2 regions of the Mesorhizobium sp. BHscii genome follow, and region 1 is predicted to be linked to the other one. Evidence: riboswitches for the same ligand, from Rfam matches in the RefSeq annotation. Region 1 holds a riboswitch; the other holds the start of a gene.
The links. Region 1 has a riboswitch for thiamine pyrophosphate ahead of thiB (thiamine ABC transporter substrate binding subunit). Riboswitches for the same ligand answer to the same signal wherever they lie in the genome.

Region 1 (7,131 bases):
TGTCGATGATGAAGCCATCGGGCACCGAGAACGACACGCCGAGCCCTGGATGCAGGAAGGTTTCGCCACGCACATAGCCCTCCTCCGGTGTGTCGCCGTAGAGCAGGCCGTCTATACCGGCGAGGAAGGCGTCGCGGTCGCGCGTGCCGACGCCGGGCGCACCGAACTGGCGGGCATGACGCTGCGCCAGATCGATGCGTTGCGGAGTGTTGGGATGCGTCGCCAGGAAGTCGAGGCTGGCGTCGGTGGCGCCGCTGATAGAGCGGAAATCGGTGTAGGCCGACATGGACTGCAGGAAGCGGCCGGCGGCAAAGGGATCGAAGCCCGCCTCGCCGATCGACTTGATGCCGATGCCGTCGGCCTCAAGCTCCTGATTGCGCGAGAACTGGGCAAGCCGCAGCTTGCCGCGGATCAGTGCCGCCTTGGCGGTCGGGCTGTCGCCGAGCACATCCGAGACGACCTTGGTTGCAAACCCCTCCTCAGCCTCGAGCTGCTGGCGCTGCAAGCCGTGGTTTGCAGTGACGTGGCCCATCTCATGCGCGATGACCGCGGCGAGCTCGGCCGAATCGTTGGCCAGCGCCAACAGGCCGCGCGTGATGTAGAGATAGCCGCCCGGCAGCGCGAAAGCATTGACGTTGGGCGAATTGAGGATGGTGATGCGGTAGGTCTGGGTCGGGTTGGCGGACACCACGGTCAGGCTGCCGACGACCTTGGCGACCATGCGTTCGAGCTTGGGATCGGAATACTCGCCGCCATAGGTGGCGAGGATGCGCGGGTGCTGCGCCTTCGCCATTTCGGCGAGCTTGCTGTTGGCGGCGACATTGTCGACCGTGATCGGTTTGTTGGAAGGCTGGAAGCCGGATTCCTGAACGTCCGGAGGCGTGAACATCTGGCAGCTTGCCAGCGCCATGGCAAAGCCGGCCAGCGCGAGGAAGCGCGCCAGCGGTTTCCTTCTCACTCTGTCGGTGCCGGTCGGCAGAACAGCTTCCTTTCGGGTCTCAGCACATGGCCCCGAAAATCGGGCATCGATTTTCAGAAAGGATCATACGCACAATCAACTGCCACAGCGTCCTTCGCGCCCACAAGCACGCATGACACCGAAGTGGCAAATCACAACCTATGCCGGACCAGTATCGGAGGACCTAGCCACACTACTTTGACCATGGCAAGCAAGCACCACATCGCCTGAAGCCGGTTTGGCCGTAAATTATGTCCGCTTCCGGGCAACATCTCGTGATCCCGCGCCAAACGGACCTGCACCGATATAGTGCCGGAAGGCTTCCGGTCCAGCCTTGGTAAAAAAATCGGCGACAGTCCCGGTTGCGGCAACCGTGGCATTGTCCAGGAACACCATGTCCTGGCCGATACGGTGGGCGTCCTCCGGCTGATGCGTGACGAACAGCACCGTCATGCGCCGCTCTGCATGAACGTCGGCTACCAGATCGAGCATGTCGTCGCGCAAGGCCGGTCCGAGCGAGGCGAACGGTTCGTCGAGCAAGAGCACCGGCCGGTCGCGCACCAGGACGCGCGCGAGCGCGACGCGTTGCCGCTCGCCACCGGAGAGTTCGCGCGGCAGGGCCTGTTGCTTGCCGGCAAGGCCGACGCGCTTGAGCGCCGCGGCGACCGCAGCGTGGTCGGCCTCGGTCAGCCTGAGCGACGGTGAGCGGCCAAGGCCGACATTTCGTTCGACCGAAAGATGGGCAAAGAGATTGTTTTCCTGGAAAACCATCGACACCGGCCGCGCCGAAGGCGGTTTGGCGCCGAAATCGGCGCCGCCGATCAGCACGCGGCCCGATCGCGGCGTCTCGAAGCCGGCCACCAGATTGAGCAGTGTCGATTTTCCCGAACCGCTCGGCCCCATGATGGCGGTGATCTTCGAGGCGGCGAACTCGACATCGAATAAAAACGGCGCTTCGCCATAGCTGAACGAGACCTTTTCCAGCCGCACAGCCGTACCGCTTTCGCTGTTGAGCGTCATGATTTTTCTCCCCGTCCCAGCCAGTCCGCGGCCAGGACAAGTGCGAGACAGAGCAGGCCAAGCAGCAATGCCAGGCCTGCCGCGTCCATGGTGCGGTAGCTGCCCATGCGCGACAGCAAGAGATAAGGCAGCGTCTGCAGGGAGTCGCTGCCGAACAGGGCAATGACGCCGAGATCGCCGAGCGACAAAGCCATCGCGAACGCGAAACCGGTGGCGAGCGGCCGCCGCAGCGACGGCCAGTCGACCAGCCGGAACCGGTCCCAGCCCGAAATGCCAAGCAGTAAACAGAGCCGTTCGTGGCGTTCGCTCGCCGCATCATAGCCGGGGCGAATGGCGCGGATGGCAAACGGCATCGCCATCACCGCGTTGACGGCGACGACCATGACAGGAGCGATGGCAAAGACATCGCTGAAAGTACGCAGGAGAAGGAACCAGCCGGCGCCGATTACGATGGGCGGCACGACGAGGACGAGGCCGGCGCCGGTATCGGTGGCGTATTCGAGCAGCGCCTTGGCCTCGACGCGACGCCTCAAGGCCAGCGCCCGTCGTGCCATGACGAGCGACAGCGACAGGGCCACTGAAAGCAGCGCCGCCAGCAAGGCGAGCACGGCGCTGGTCAGCGTTGCCTGCCGAACCGCGCGCTCGGCCGCCAGCCGGCCGAGATCGGCGCCAAGGCCTGACGTCACCGTGGCCGCCATCGGCCCGGCGACGAACAGCAATGCCAGAACGATCAATGCTGCGTTCAGCACGGTCTCGGCCGTACCAGCCGAAAGAGACCGGGGCGGTGCCACCGGCAGGTTGGCGTCGCCGACGGTGTTGGCGCCAAGCCGCATCAATGCAAGCACCACGATGAAGGTCAGCGCGATCTGCAGCAGTGTCAGCGTCACCGCGCGGGCAGGATCGAAATCGAAACGCAGCGCTTGATAGATGGCGACCTCCAGTGTCGTCGCGCCCGGCCCGCCGCCCAGCGTGAGCACGATGGTAAAGGATGTGATGCAGAGCATGAAGACAAGCCCGGCGACCCCTGGCAATGCCGCACGCAGCGTCGGCCATTCAATCAACCGGAATGCGGGTCTGGCGCCCATGCCGAGCTGGCTCGCCAGCCGCCACTGGTCGGCCGGCACCGTCGCCAGCGCCTCGAGGAACAGCCGCGTCGCCAGCGGCAGATTGAAGAAGACATGGGCTACGAGGATGCCGGACAGGCCGTATATGCCCGGCCAGCCCTGACCGCCAATCGCGGTGAGCACGCCGGCGAAATAGCCGGCACGGCCATAGAGAGCCAGAATGCCGAGTGCGGCGACGATGGCCGGCAGCGCAAGCGGCACGGCGAAAAGCTGCAGGATCAAGGCACGACCAAAGAAGCGCGGATGCCGCGACAGCGCCCGCGCAACGAACAGCGCCGGCACGACGGAAAGCAGTGTCGACAGCAAAGCCTGCCACAGCGTGAAACGGGCGACACGGAAGAGGTAGGAATCGAAAGTCGACGCGGCGCCGGTCGGGTTGCGTGTAGCTTCAAGGATGAGCCCGGCGAACGCTGCGCCGATCAGCAGCGCAACAGCGGCAAGCGCGATGGTGCCGGCGGTGACGCGGGGATCGGCAGGATATCCGATATGCATGCCGCCCTGCCTGGTTCAACGATCGTCGAAGCAGAAAATATGGCTGAGGCCGAGTTCCCGCCCACGCCCCTCTGTGCTGCCGGACATCTCCCCCTCAAGGGGGGAGATTGGCAGCTTTACCCTCGCCTCAATCTTTCGACTGTTGCGATTGGCGAAAGCGGAAGTGACATCCGATCTCCCCCCTTGAGGGGGAGATGTCCGGCAGGACAGAGGGGGGCGCCGTAGAGTGATCATCTTTCAATCACAAGCTACTTGCTCATCACCGACAGCCACTCGTCGACCCAGGCCTTGCGGTTGGCGGCGACCTCTTCGGGGCTGAACAGCAAAGTCTTGGTCGGCTTGACGAGCTTGTCGAAGGCCGGATTGAGCGGCTTGTCAGTTTTGCCGGCAGGAAACATCCAGTTGGTCTCGGGGATGACATCCTGAAATTTCGGCCCGGTCATAAAAGTCAAGAACTGTTTCGCCAACGGGTTCTTCGCACCCGTGGTGGTTATGCCGGCAACCTCGATCTGCAGATATTCGCCCTCCTCGAAGGACGCCGCCTGATAGCGTTCGGTGTTTTCGGCGACCATGTGATAGGCCGGCGACGTGGTATAGGACAGCACCATCGGCGCCTCACCCTTGGTGAACAGGCCATAGGCCTCGCTCCAGCCCGGCGTCACGGTGAGCACCTTTGCCTTAAGCTTGGCCCAGGCTTCCGGCGCCTTGTCGCCATAGACCGACCTCACCCACAACAGCAGGCCGAGACCGGGCGTCGAGGTGCGCGGATCCTGGATAACGATCTTCTCATCGGCATTGCCCTCGACCAATTCCTTCAGGCTCTTCGGCGGGGTCTTTAGCTTTTCGGTGTCGTAGACGACGGCGAAATAGCCATAGTCGAACGGCACGAAAATATTGTCGCTCCAGCCACCCGGCACATTGACGTCGATGACGACGCCATGCGGCGAAAACAGGCCGGTGGCCTTGGCTTCGGCCGTCAGATTGGTGTCCAGGCCAAGCACGATGTCGGCCTTGGTTGCGGCGCCTTCCAGCTTGACGCGGTTGAGCAGGGCGACGCCGTCGGCGACCGCGACGAATTCGAGAGTACAGCCGCATTCGGCCTCGAAGGCCTTCTTCACCGCGGGGCCTGGACCCCAGTCGGCGGTGAAGCTCTCATAGGTATAGACGGTGAGTTTTTCCTGCGCGGATGCCGGCCCGATGCCGGCGAGAACGGCCGCTGCAAGCAGCATTGCCGAAACAAGAGTGTATAAAAACGTGCGCATCGGCGCCTCCTTCGTTCACGTTGAAAGGAATTGAGGCGTCGGGCTGTCCGAAACGTCTAATCCCTCCGCCGGTACAAACCGGATCAGGTTCAGCGGGTTGGCATGGTTGCCTCTCAGCTGGTCCGCGAAAATCGCGTCCAGCACCCCGTTAGAGCGTTTCGACACATAGGCCCGGCCCAGGTGTGGCGCAAGCGGAAGTTTGCCGGGCATCCGGAACGCGGCCTTCCGTTTCGCAAGCAGGGCTGGTAAGGGCCACGCATATGAGCAAATTCACCATCCTGCTTGGCGGCGATCTTATCCGCACGCCGCTGCTCGACCGCCAGGTCGCTGGCACGCGTGTCATCGCCGCCGACGCCGGCATGAGCCATGCCCGGACGCTGAGCCTGACGCCGGAACTCTGGGTCGGCGACTTCGATTCGGTGCCGGCGGATTTGCCGGACGAGCTGGCCGCCGTGCCCCGCCAGGTGTTTCCGGCAGAAAAGGACAAGACCGACGGCGAACTGGCTATCGCCGCCGCGCTCGAACGCGGCGCGACCAGCCTCGTGCTTGCCGGCGCGTTCGGTGGCAAGCGGACCGACCACGCCTTCTTGCACCTGGCGCTCAGCGTCCGACTGGCCGAGGCAGGGACGGAGGTGCTTTTGACCAGCGGCGCACAGGAAGGCATCCCCTTGCTTCGCGGGAAGGTCGGCTTCGACTACGCCGATGGCACGCTGTTTTCGATTCTCGGCTTTTCCGACCTTTCCGGCCTGAGCGTGACCGGCGCCAAATGGCCGCTGAACCATATCGAGATGGCGTTCGGCTCGTCGCTGACCATTTCCAATGAGGTCAAGGGCCGGCTCGAAATCGCGTTGGGCAGCGGCCGCGCGCTGTTGCTCGCCCACCCACTCCCGCTTACCGAAAGCTGACATGGCGCCGCCACTTCTCAATCTCGACGGGATAAAACTGACTTTCGGTGGCACGCCGCTGCTCGACGGAGCGGAACTGACGGCGTCGGCAGGCGACAAGATCGCTTTGGTCGGCCGCAACGGCTCGGGCAAGTCGACGTTGCTCAAGATCGCTGCGGGATTGATCGAGCCGCAGGACGGCGAGGTGTTCCGCCAGCCTTCGGCGACAGTGCGCTACCTGCCGCAAATGCCCGACATGGATGGTTTCGCCAGCGTCCGCGCCTACGTCGAGGCGGGGCTCGGACCCGCCGACGATCCCTACCGCGCCACCTATCTGATAGAGCATCTCGGCCTGTCCGGCGAGGAACCGCCGAATGATCTCTCCGGCGGCGAGGCGCGCCGTGCTGCCCTTGCCCGCGTCATGGCGCCGGAGCCCGACATTCTCCTCCTTGATGAGCCGACCAACCATCTCGACCTGTCGGTCATCGAGTGGCTGGAGGAGGAGCTTGGCCGCACCTCTTCGGCGCTGATCGTCATCTCGCACGACCGCCGTTTCCTCGAGCGCGTGTCACGCGCCACTGTCTGGCTCGATCGCGGCCAGACCCGCAGGCTCGACAAGGGCTTTGGCCATTTCGAGGAATGGCGCGACAACGTGCTGGAAGAAGAAGAGCGCGAGCAGCACAAGCTTGGCCGCCAGATCGTGCGCGAGGAGCACTGGTTGCGCTACGGCGTGACGGCAAGGCGCAAGCGCAACATGCGCCGGCTCGGCGAACTGCAGACCCTGCGCCAGCGTTTTCGTGGCCATCGCGGCGCCGAGGGTGCGGCGACCATGGTGGCCAGCGACGCCGCCGAATCCGGCAAGCTGGTGATCGAGGCCAAGAACATCGAGAAGAGCTTTGGCGATCTTACCGTGGTCAAGGGCTTCTCGACCCGCATCCAGCGCGGCGATCGTGTCGGCCTGGTCGGCCCGAACGGCGCCGGCAAGACGACGCTGCTGAAGATGCTGACCGGCGAATTGAAGCCGGATTCAGGCTCGGTGCGGCTCGGCACCAATCTGGAGATCGCCACGCTCGACCAGAAGCGCGAGACGGTTGACCCGGCCGAAACACTGGCGCGATACCTCACTGACGGGCGCGGCGAGAACCTTGTCATTAATGGCGAGCAGCGCCACGTCGTCTCCTATATGAAGGATTTCCTGTTCAAGCCGGAACAGGCGCGCACGCCGGTGCGCGAGCTTTCGGGCGGCGAGCGGGCGCGGCTGCTGCTCGCCCGTGTGCTGGCGCGGCCGGCAAACCTGCTGGTGCTCGACGAGCCGACCAACGATCTCGACATGGAGACGTTGGAACTGCTTCAGGAACTGGTCGCCGGTTTTGCCGGTACCGTCATCCTGG
Region 2 (7,131 bases), on a different contig from region 1:
GGCTTGCCGACGACTTGGAAAAGCTGATCCTGGCCGAGGGCCCGGAAACCATCGCCGCCTTCTTCGGCGAACCGATCATGGGCGCCGGCGGCGTCATCGTTCCGCCGGCCGGCTACTGGGAGAAGATCCAGGCGGTGCTGTCGAAATACGACATCCTGCTCGTTGCCGACGAAGTCATCTGCGGCTTTGGCCGAACCGGCGAAATGTTCGGCTCGCAGACCTTCGGTATCCGGCCCGACATCATGGTGCTGTCGAAACAGATCTCTTCCTCCTACCTGCCGATCTCGGCCCTGCTGATCAACGAAAAAGTTTTCGAGCCGATTGCCGACGAAAGCAATCGCATCGGCACCTTCGGCCACGGCTTCACCGGCGGCGGCCATCCCGTTGCGGCCGCGGTCGCGTTGGAGAACCTGAAGCTGATCGAGGAGCGCGATCTCGTCGGCAATGCGCGCACGGTCGGCGCGCATATGCAGAAGCGCCTGCGCAAGTTCGCTTCGCACCCGCTTGTCGGCGAAGTGCGCGGCGTCGGCCTGATCGCGGCGGTCGAACTGGTCGGCGACAAGGCGGACAAGACGCCGTGGGAGACGGCCGGCGCGCTGGGCGGGCTCGTCAACGGTTTCATGCAGCAGAACGGCGTCATCTCGCGCAACATGGGCGACGCGCTGGCCTTCTGCCCGCCGCTGATCATCACCGAGCCTCAGGTCGATCGGATGATCGACGCGTTTGAAAGATCGCTCGAAGCCGCGGTCAAGCAGGTCGGACCTGAAACCTGAAACAAAAAACTGCCTCGGCGGACTGCTATGCCTGCTCGGGCCGCTGACAGCGCGTTCGGCTAAGGTTGCAGGTCGGGTTAAGGACGAACTTTAGGAACTAGTGCTAAAGACCTGTTTCCGTGTTCCAAAACGGGTGTGGTCGTCAAAGTCTTCGCGACCGGACATCTTGCTCGATTGGGTCGAACAATGAGAAGCCAACTTCGTTTCATTATGCATACGGATGACGAGGCTGCTCTGGTAACCGAACTTTTGCGCGATCCGGCTATCCTGTTCGTCGATGGCCCGCGGTGGAAGACGGTCACGCCCCCAACCACTCGAGACATTTCTGCTATCGGCAGCTACTGCATGATCTGGTCTCCCGAGGACCTGCCACGGCTTTCAGCGGAGTTCATTCAGGCACAGAACGATTGGTATTGCCGTGATGAGAATTCCACGATTCAATTCCTGCGATGCAAGATGACCGAAACAGTCATAGTGGAGGGCAGTTTCGCGATCTCGACGGGCCCTGCGGAAGCTAACGCCGCGGCCAACGTCGAACGCAGGTACAAGTTCCTGTGCCGTGCAATCAAGAGAACCTACCGGAACTCGGTCGTTCAGTGGCGCAATCCGCGACGGCCGGACGCACCGGCCGGACCATCCAGGTCAGCAAACCCAAGTGCGCCCGACCGGTCGCTGTGGGTTGGACCAGCGGCGATGACGTGGATGGCTGGCCATGCTGATCGACGGGTCAAAACCTTCCTCACTGGTTTTGTGGAGGGAGCGATAATCGAACCGGGCTGATGCACTGCTTTCTACCCACACGCGATGCGGGCAGACCTCGACTTCGTGTGGGGAACGTAGCGCTCGGCGACGCTGACGGAACTCATCAGGACAGGGCCCGCTCGCCGTGAGGCTGGAACATTCCCGGCGCTGATGGCAGCCGACGCTGTTCGTCGAAACGGACGCATCATCGAGCGTCGAAGGCGAAACCGCGATCTTAGTCCAACGTCATGAAACAGGACCGCGACCCGATCGGCCCGCTCTCTCCGCCAGAGGCGCGGGTGTTCATTTGTTCGGCCGGTGCGGCGGTCCGCTTGGGGGCGGAGATTGAAAATCTGCGGCGGTGTGTCGAGTACAGCGATGGGCTGCCTGGACAGCCGGCGCCTACCTTTCGGATGCTCTAAGGCTCCGCGCCGCCTCATCGAGTGCCAGCGGATCGTCACCGAGGCGGTCGATGAGGTCTTGAGCTTGGTCGCCGGTGATGCCTGTTCTCATCGCCAGCGCTTCCGCTGCCTCAACATCCGATTGACCAGCGGCGCGGTTGCCTGTCTTCACTCGGCTTCGGGTCTGCGTGGGAGCTGGCACATCGGCACCAGATATTGCCAGTGGGCGAGCACCAAGCGAGCGGACTTCGTTCTCGATTTCGACAGTCGCCTGATTCCAATGGCGCTCCTGCAGACCGTGCGTCTGGCCTTCTCGTTCCCAGATCTCATATGCGCGGCGCCGAATGCGTTCGTGTTTGTCGTCTGACATGGTCGTTCCTCCTTGTAGGTTTTCACCCAACGCGAAGGAGCGTCGGAACGATCCCACCCTGCAAGCGATTTCGGACAAAACAGGGGAAGGCTGGCTTCCGGAAGACCATGCCTGCGGCGTTGCGATGCTGCGATGCTTTAGGTGGCCCGGAGCAAATCCTAGTGCGGTGCTCGAGAGCAAGTCGTCCATCGCGCTGAAGGGTGCAGCATTGTTCTCCGTATGGAAAACGGGTTTGAGGAGAAAGTTCGGCTCCTGCAGCACGATGCCAGACTAAATTAGAGCTGGCCATTGCTTGAACATCGTTCGCGCAGCTGCTACGTCGCCCATATCGACAGGGGCGCTCCGTATTGCCGGGGCTGAGATGGAAGGTGCAAGCCTTCGGTCCCTCAAGCTGATCTGGGTAATGCCAGCGGAGCGAGGCGACTATGTTTTCAGGTGCACAGATTTCCCTGTATCCGATGTGCGATGATTTCGTCGGCGTCATCCTCAAGGCAATTTCGGCGATGGATTTCTATCGGCCAAATTTCCGCATTGAGACCGACGACATCTCGACGCTGATCGTCGGCCCGCCGGAACAGCTTTTTCCGGCCATACGCGATCTGTTCGCCTCGGCGGCGGCAAGTGGTGTGCATTGCGTGTTGTCGGCGACGGTGTCGCGTGGCTGCCCTGGCGAGCCTGACGATCCGATCTGCACACCGATTTCCGGCACCAGCCACGAGCTGTCCCTGGCCGAGCGCATCGGCGCGGCGCGGGCGCATGTCGACGGTGCGAAAAATCTCGGACAAGAGGTCGCCGCGCAGTTCTCGCTCTATCCGCTCGGCGAGGGCCACCACATGGACGAGATCTACGGCTGCATCGACTTCCTCAAGGCCTCGGGGGTCTTCGACAGGTCGAAGAATTTCTGCACGAAGCTGAGGGGCGACGCTGGACCGGTGTTCGCGACGCTGTCGGAAGCTTTCCTTCGCTTCGGCGCGCCGCAAGGCCATGTCGCGCTCGACCTTACCGTGTCGGCGAACAGCCCGAGCCCTCGTTAGCCTTGGCTGTCAACGGGTTGCAGCGAGATCCGAGACGGCATCCGGAACGACCACCAGCTTGCCGACGAAATCCTTGGCAATGAAATCCGCCTGGGCGCGGTGGAAATCGGAGAGCTTGTAGACGCCGCCGACCAGCGGTCGGATCTTCTTGTCCTCGATGTAGCGGACGATACGGCGGAAATCGTGTCGCGTGCCCTGACTGGACCCGTGCAGCTGCAACTGCTTGAGATACATAGTGCGCAGATCGAGCTGCACGACCGGGCCGGCAATCGCGCCGGCCGTCGTGTAGCGACCTTCGGGCCTGAGGATGCGCAAGAGGTCGTTGAACATGGCGCCGCCGACCAGGTCAGCAACCACGTCGATCGGCCGGCCCTCGGTCGCTGCGTTCACGGCGGCGGGCAGGTCGGCGATGCCACGAGTGATCACCGCTTCGGCCCCGATGTCGAGCACCGCCTGTTCCTTGCCCTTGCCGACGACGGCATAGGGGATGGCGCCGCGCGCCCGCGCCAGCTGCACGATGCCCGAGCCGACGCCGCCAGAAGCGCCAGTGACCAGCACACGCTCGCCAGCTCTTAGTGCGGCACGTTCCAGCATCTGTTCGCCTGTGAGATAGGCGCAGCAGAAGGTGGCAAGTTCGACATCGGTCAGGTCGGTAGCGACGACATGGGCATTTTCCGCCGGCACGGCCTGGTACTCGGCATAACCGCCGTCGCGGCCGTGGCCCATATAGTCGATGTCGGCGAGTGAATCATCGTCGCGGTTGTAGATGGAGAAATCGACCATCACCCGCTCGCCGATACGGTCCGGCGAGACGCCATCGCCGACGGCGACGATGTGGCCGACCGTGTCTGTGCCCTGGATGCGCGGGAAAGTCAGCGTGTTGCCTTGGCGGCGCCAAGTCGATACCGCGGCAGCATCTTCCTCCGTGCCATAGGCGCCCTGACGCACCCAGACATCCGTGTTGTTCATGCCGCAAGCGGTGACCTTGACCAGGACTTCACCTAGGGCGGGCGAGGGCACTTTCACGTCGGTGCGGTAGACGAGCTTTTCCGGCCCGCCGTGACCGGTCAGCTGCACGGCGGCCATGGTGGCGGGGAGGGTTTTGGTCATGGCGTTCATGTCGATCTTCAGATGTTTGCAAACACGCTTTTCACCGCATCGGCCGTCTTCGAGACGATGATGTCGGCCTCTTCGCGGGTGAGGCAGAGCGGCGGCGCAAAGCCGAGAATGTCGCCCTGCGGCATGGCGCGGCCGATGACACCGCTTGCGGCGAGGGCGGTTGCGACCTGCGGCCCGATCTTTTGCGATGCATCGAAGAACACGCGATCATTTCTGTCGGCGACGAACTCGATTGCCGCCAGCATGCCGTCGCCGCGCACCTCGCCGACGTTTTTGTGGCCGCCGACGGCTTTCGCCAGTTCGGCACGGAAATAGGCGCCTGTCTCGGCGGCGTTGGTCACCAGGTCCATCTCGTCGATCAGTTCGAGGTTGGCGACACCGGCGGCAACGCAGATCGGATGCGCTGAATAGGTCCAGCCATGGCCGAGCGAGCCGAGCTGGTCGGAACCCTGCACCAGCACCTGCCAGACCTTGTCCGAGACGATGACGCCCGACAGCGGCGCATAGGCCGAGGTCAGGCCCTTGGCGATGGTGATCAGGTCGGGCCTGATGCCGTAATGGTCGGAGCCGAACATGGTGCCCAACCGGCCGAAGCCGGTGACCACTTCGTCGGCGACCAGCAGCACATCGTACTTCTTCAGAACCGCCTGGATCTTTTCCCAATAGAGGGCGGGCGGCGGCACGATGCCGCCGGTGCCGAGGATCGGCTCGCCGATGAAGGCGGCAACCGTGTCCGGGCCTTCAGCCAGGATCATCTCTTCGAGCTTGTCGGCGCAGTGTTGGGAAAACTGCTCCTCGCTCAGCGAGCGGTCGGCACGGCGGAAATAGTAGGGCGCCTCGGTGTGCAGGATCGGCGCACGCGGCAGGTCGAAAGCGTTGTGGAACAGGTCGAGCCCGGTCAGCGACCCCGTCATGACGCCGGAACCGTGATAGCCGCGCCAGCGCGAGATGATCTTCTTCTTCTCCGGCCGGCCGAGCACGTTGTTGTAGTACCAGATCAGCTTGATGTTGGTTTCGTTGGCGTCGGAACCGGAAAGGCCGAAATAGACCCTCGACATGCCTTGCGGGGCGCGGTCGATGATCATCTTGGACAGCGTGATCGACGCCTCGGTGCCGTGGCCGACATAGGCGTGGTAATAGGCGAGGTTCTTGGCTTGCGCGGCGATGGCGTCGGCAATCTTCTGGCGGCCATAGCCGACATTGACGCAATAGAGTCCGGCGAAGGCATCGATGCTCTTGCGGCCATTGTTGTCCCAGATGGTGACGCCTTCGCCGCCGGCGATCACGCGGGTCGGGCTCTCGCCGCGCGCGTGCGTGCCCATATGGGTCGAGGGATGGAAGAAGTGGTCGCGGTCCCAGGCGGCGAGTTCGTTGGACTGGTCGAGCATCTTTTTTACTCCTGAGAAAAGTGTCGGGCGCGGTTCTAGGCCACGTCCAGGCAGAGATATTTGAGATCGGTAAAGGCTTCGAGCCCGTGGCGCGAGCCCTCGCGGCCGATGCCGGACTGTTTGACGCCGCCGAAGGGGATCGGCGCGCCGGTGATCTTCACGCGGTTGATGGCAACCATACCGTAGTCGAGCGCGCGGCCCATGCGCAATTGGCGGCCGCCGTTCTCGGTGACGACATAGGCGACAAGCCCGTATTCGGTGGCGTTGGCGCGGGCGACGGCTTCGTCTTCGCTATCGAAAGGCGTCACGGCGGCGACCGGACCAAAAGTTTCCTCGCGCATGATCAGCGCGTGGTCGGTGACATCGGCGAGCAGGGTCGGGCGGTAGAACAGCGGTCCTGCAGAATCGCGTTTGCCGCCGGTGAGGCAGCGTGCGCCATGGGCGAGCGCATCGGCGACCTGCTCCTCGACCTTCTTGACCCCGCGCTCATGCATCAAGGGCCCGATGTCGGTGTCATCAGCCAGGCCATTGCCGGTCCGCAGCGTCTCGATGCGGCTGGCGAAGGCGGCGCAGAAACGATCGTAGATCGGGCGCTGGACATAGATGCGGTTGGCGGCGAGGCAATCCTGGCCGGAAGTGGCGAATTTGGCATCGACGGCTATGGTCACAGCCTTGTCGAGATCGGCGTCGGCGAAGACGATCAGCGGCGCGTGGCCGCCAAGCTCCATCACCAGCCGCTTCATCGTCGGCGCACTTTGCGCGGCGATCAGCCTGCCGATCTCGGTCGAGCCGGTGAAGCTCATGGCCCGGACGCGAGCGTCTTCGCACATCCGCCCAACGATGGTCGAAGCCTTGCCGGTGAGAATGTTGAAGACGCCTGCCGGCAGGCCGGCGCGTTCGCCGAGCTCGGCCAGCGCCAGTGCCGACAGCGGCGTTTCCGACGAAGGGTGCGCGACGATGGTGCAGCCGGCGGCAAGGGCGGCCGCCGCCTTGCGGGTCAGCATGGCCGCGGGAAAATTCCACGGGGTGACAACGCCGACGACGCCGAGCGGCTCGCGCCGCACCATCATCTCGGCGTTTGGCAAGTGGCTGGTGACGCTTTCGGCGTTGAGGCGTTTTGCCTCCTCGGCATACCACTCGACGAAGGAGGCGGCGTAGTCGATCTCGCCAAGCGCTTCCCTAAGCGGCTTGCCCTGTTCGAGCGTCATCAACAGCGCCAGATCATCCTTGGCAGCGATGATCAGATCGAACCATTTTCGCAGAATTCTCGCGCGTTCCTGTGGGAGAGCCGCGCGCCAGGCGGGA

Region 2: linked by a shared signal. The riboswitch ahead of ACWTU7_RS05120 (YkoF family thiamine/hydroxymethylpyrimidine-binding protein) and the one ahead of thiB (thiamine ABC transporter substrate binding subunit) in region 1 are both predicted to bind thiamine pyrophosphate.

Annotation. Positions count from the first base shown of each region.
Region 1 covers NZ_JBSPKW010000006.1:185,948-193,078, forward strand. The annotation lists gene ACWTU7_RS11830 (M48 family metalloprotease) at 1-910, opposite strand, end outside; gene thiQ (thiamine ABC transporter ATP-binding protein) at 1,208-1,978, opposite strand; gene thiP (thiamine/thiamine pyrophosphate ABC transporter permease) at 1,975-3,594, opposite strand; gene thiB (thiamine ABC transporter substrate binding subunit) at 3,843-4,856, opposite strand; TPP riboswitch at 4,900-5,014, opposite strand; gene ACWTU7_RS11850 (thiamine diphosphokinase) at 5,117-5,761, shown strand; gene ACWTU7_RS11855 (ABC-F family ATP-binding cassette domain-containing protein) at 5,763-7,131, shown strand, end outside.
Region 2 covers NZ_JBSPKW010000002.1:485,114-492,244, forward strand. The annotation lists gene ACWTU7_RS05105 (aspartate aminotransferase family protein) at 1-773, shown strand, start outside; gene ACWTU7_RS05110 (hypothetical protein) at 960-1,553, shown strand; gene ACWTU7_RS05115 (DUF2934 domain-containing protein) at 1,917-2,474, opposite strand; TPP riboswitch at 2,609-2,720, shown strand; gene ACWTU7_RS05120 (YkoF family thiamine/hydroxymethylpyrimidine-binding protein) at 2,711-3,319, shown strand; gene ACWTU7_RS05125 (alcohol dehydrogenase family protein) at 3,329-4,438, opposite strand; gene ACWTU7_RS05130 (aminotransferase) at 4,447-5,826, opposite strand; gene ACWTU7_RS05135 (NAD-dependent succinate-semialdehyde dehydrogenase) at 5,862-7,131, opposite strand, start outside.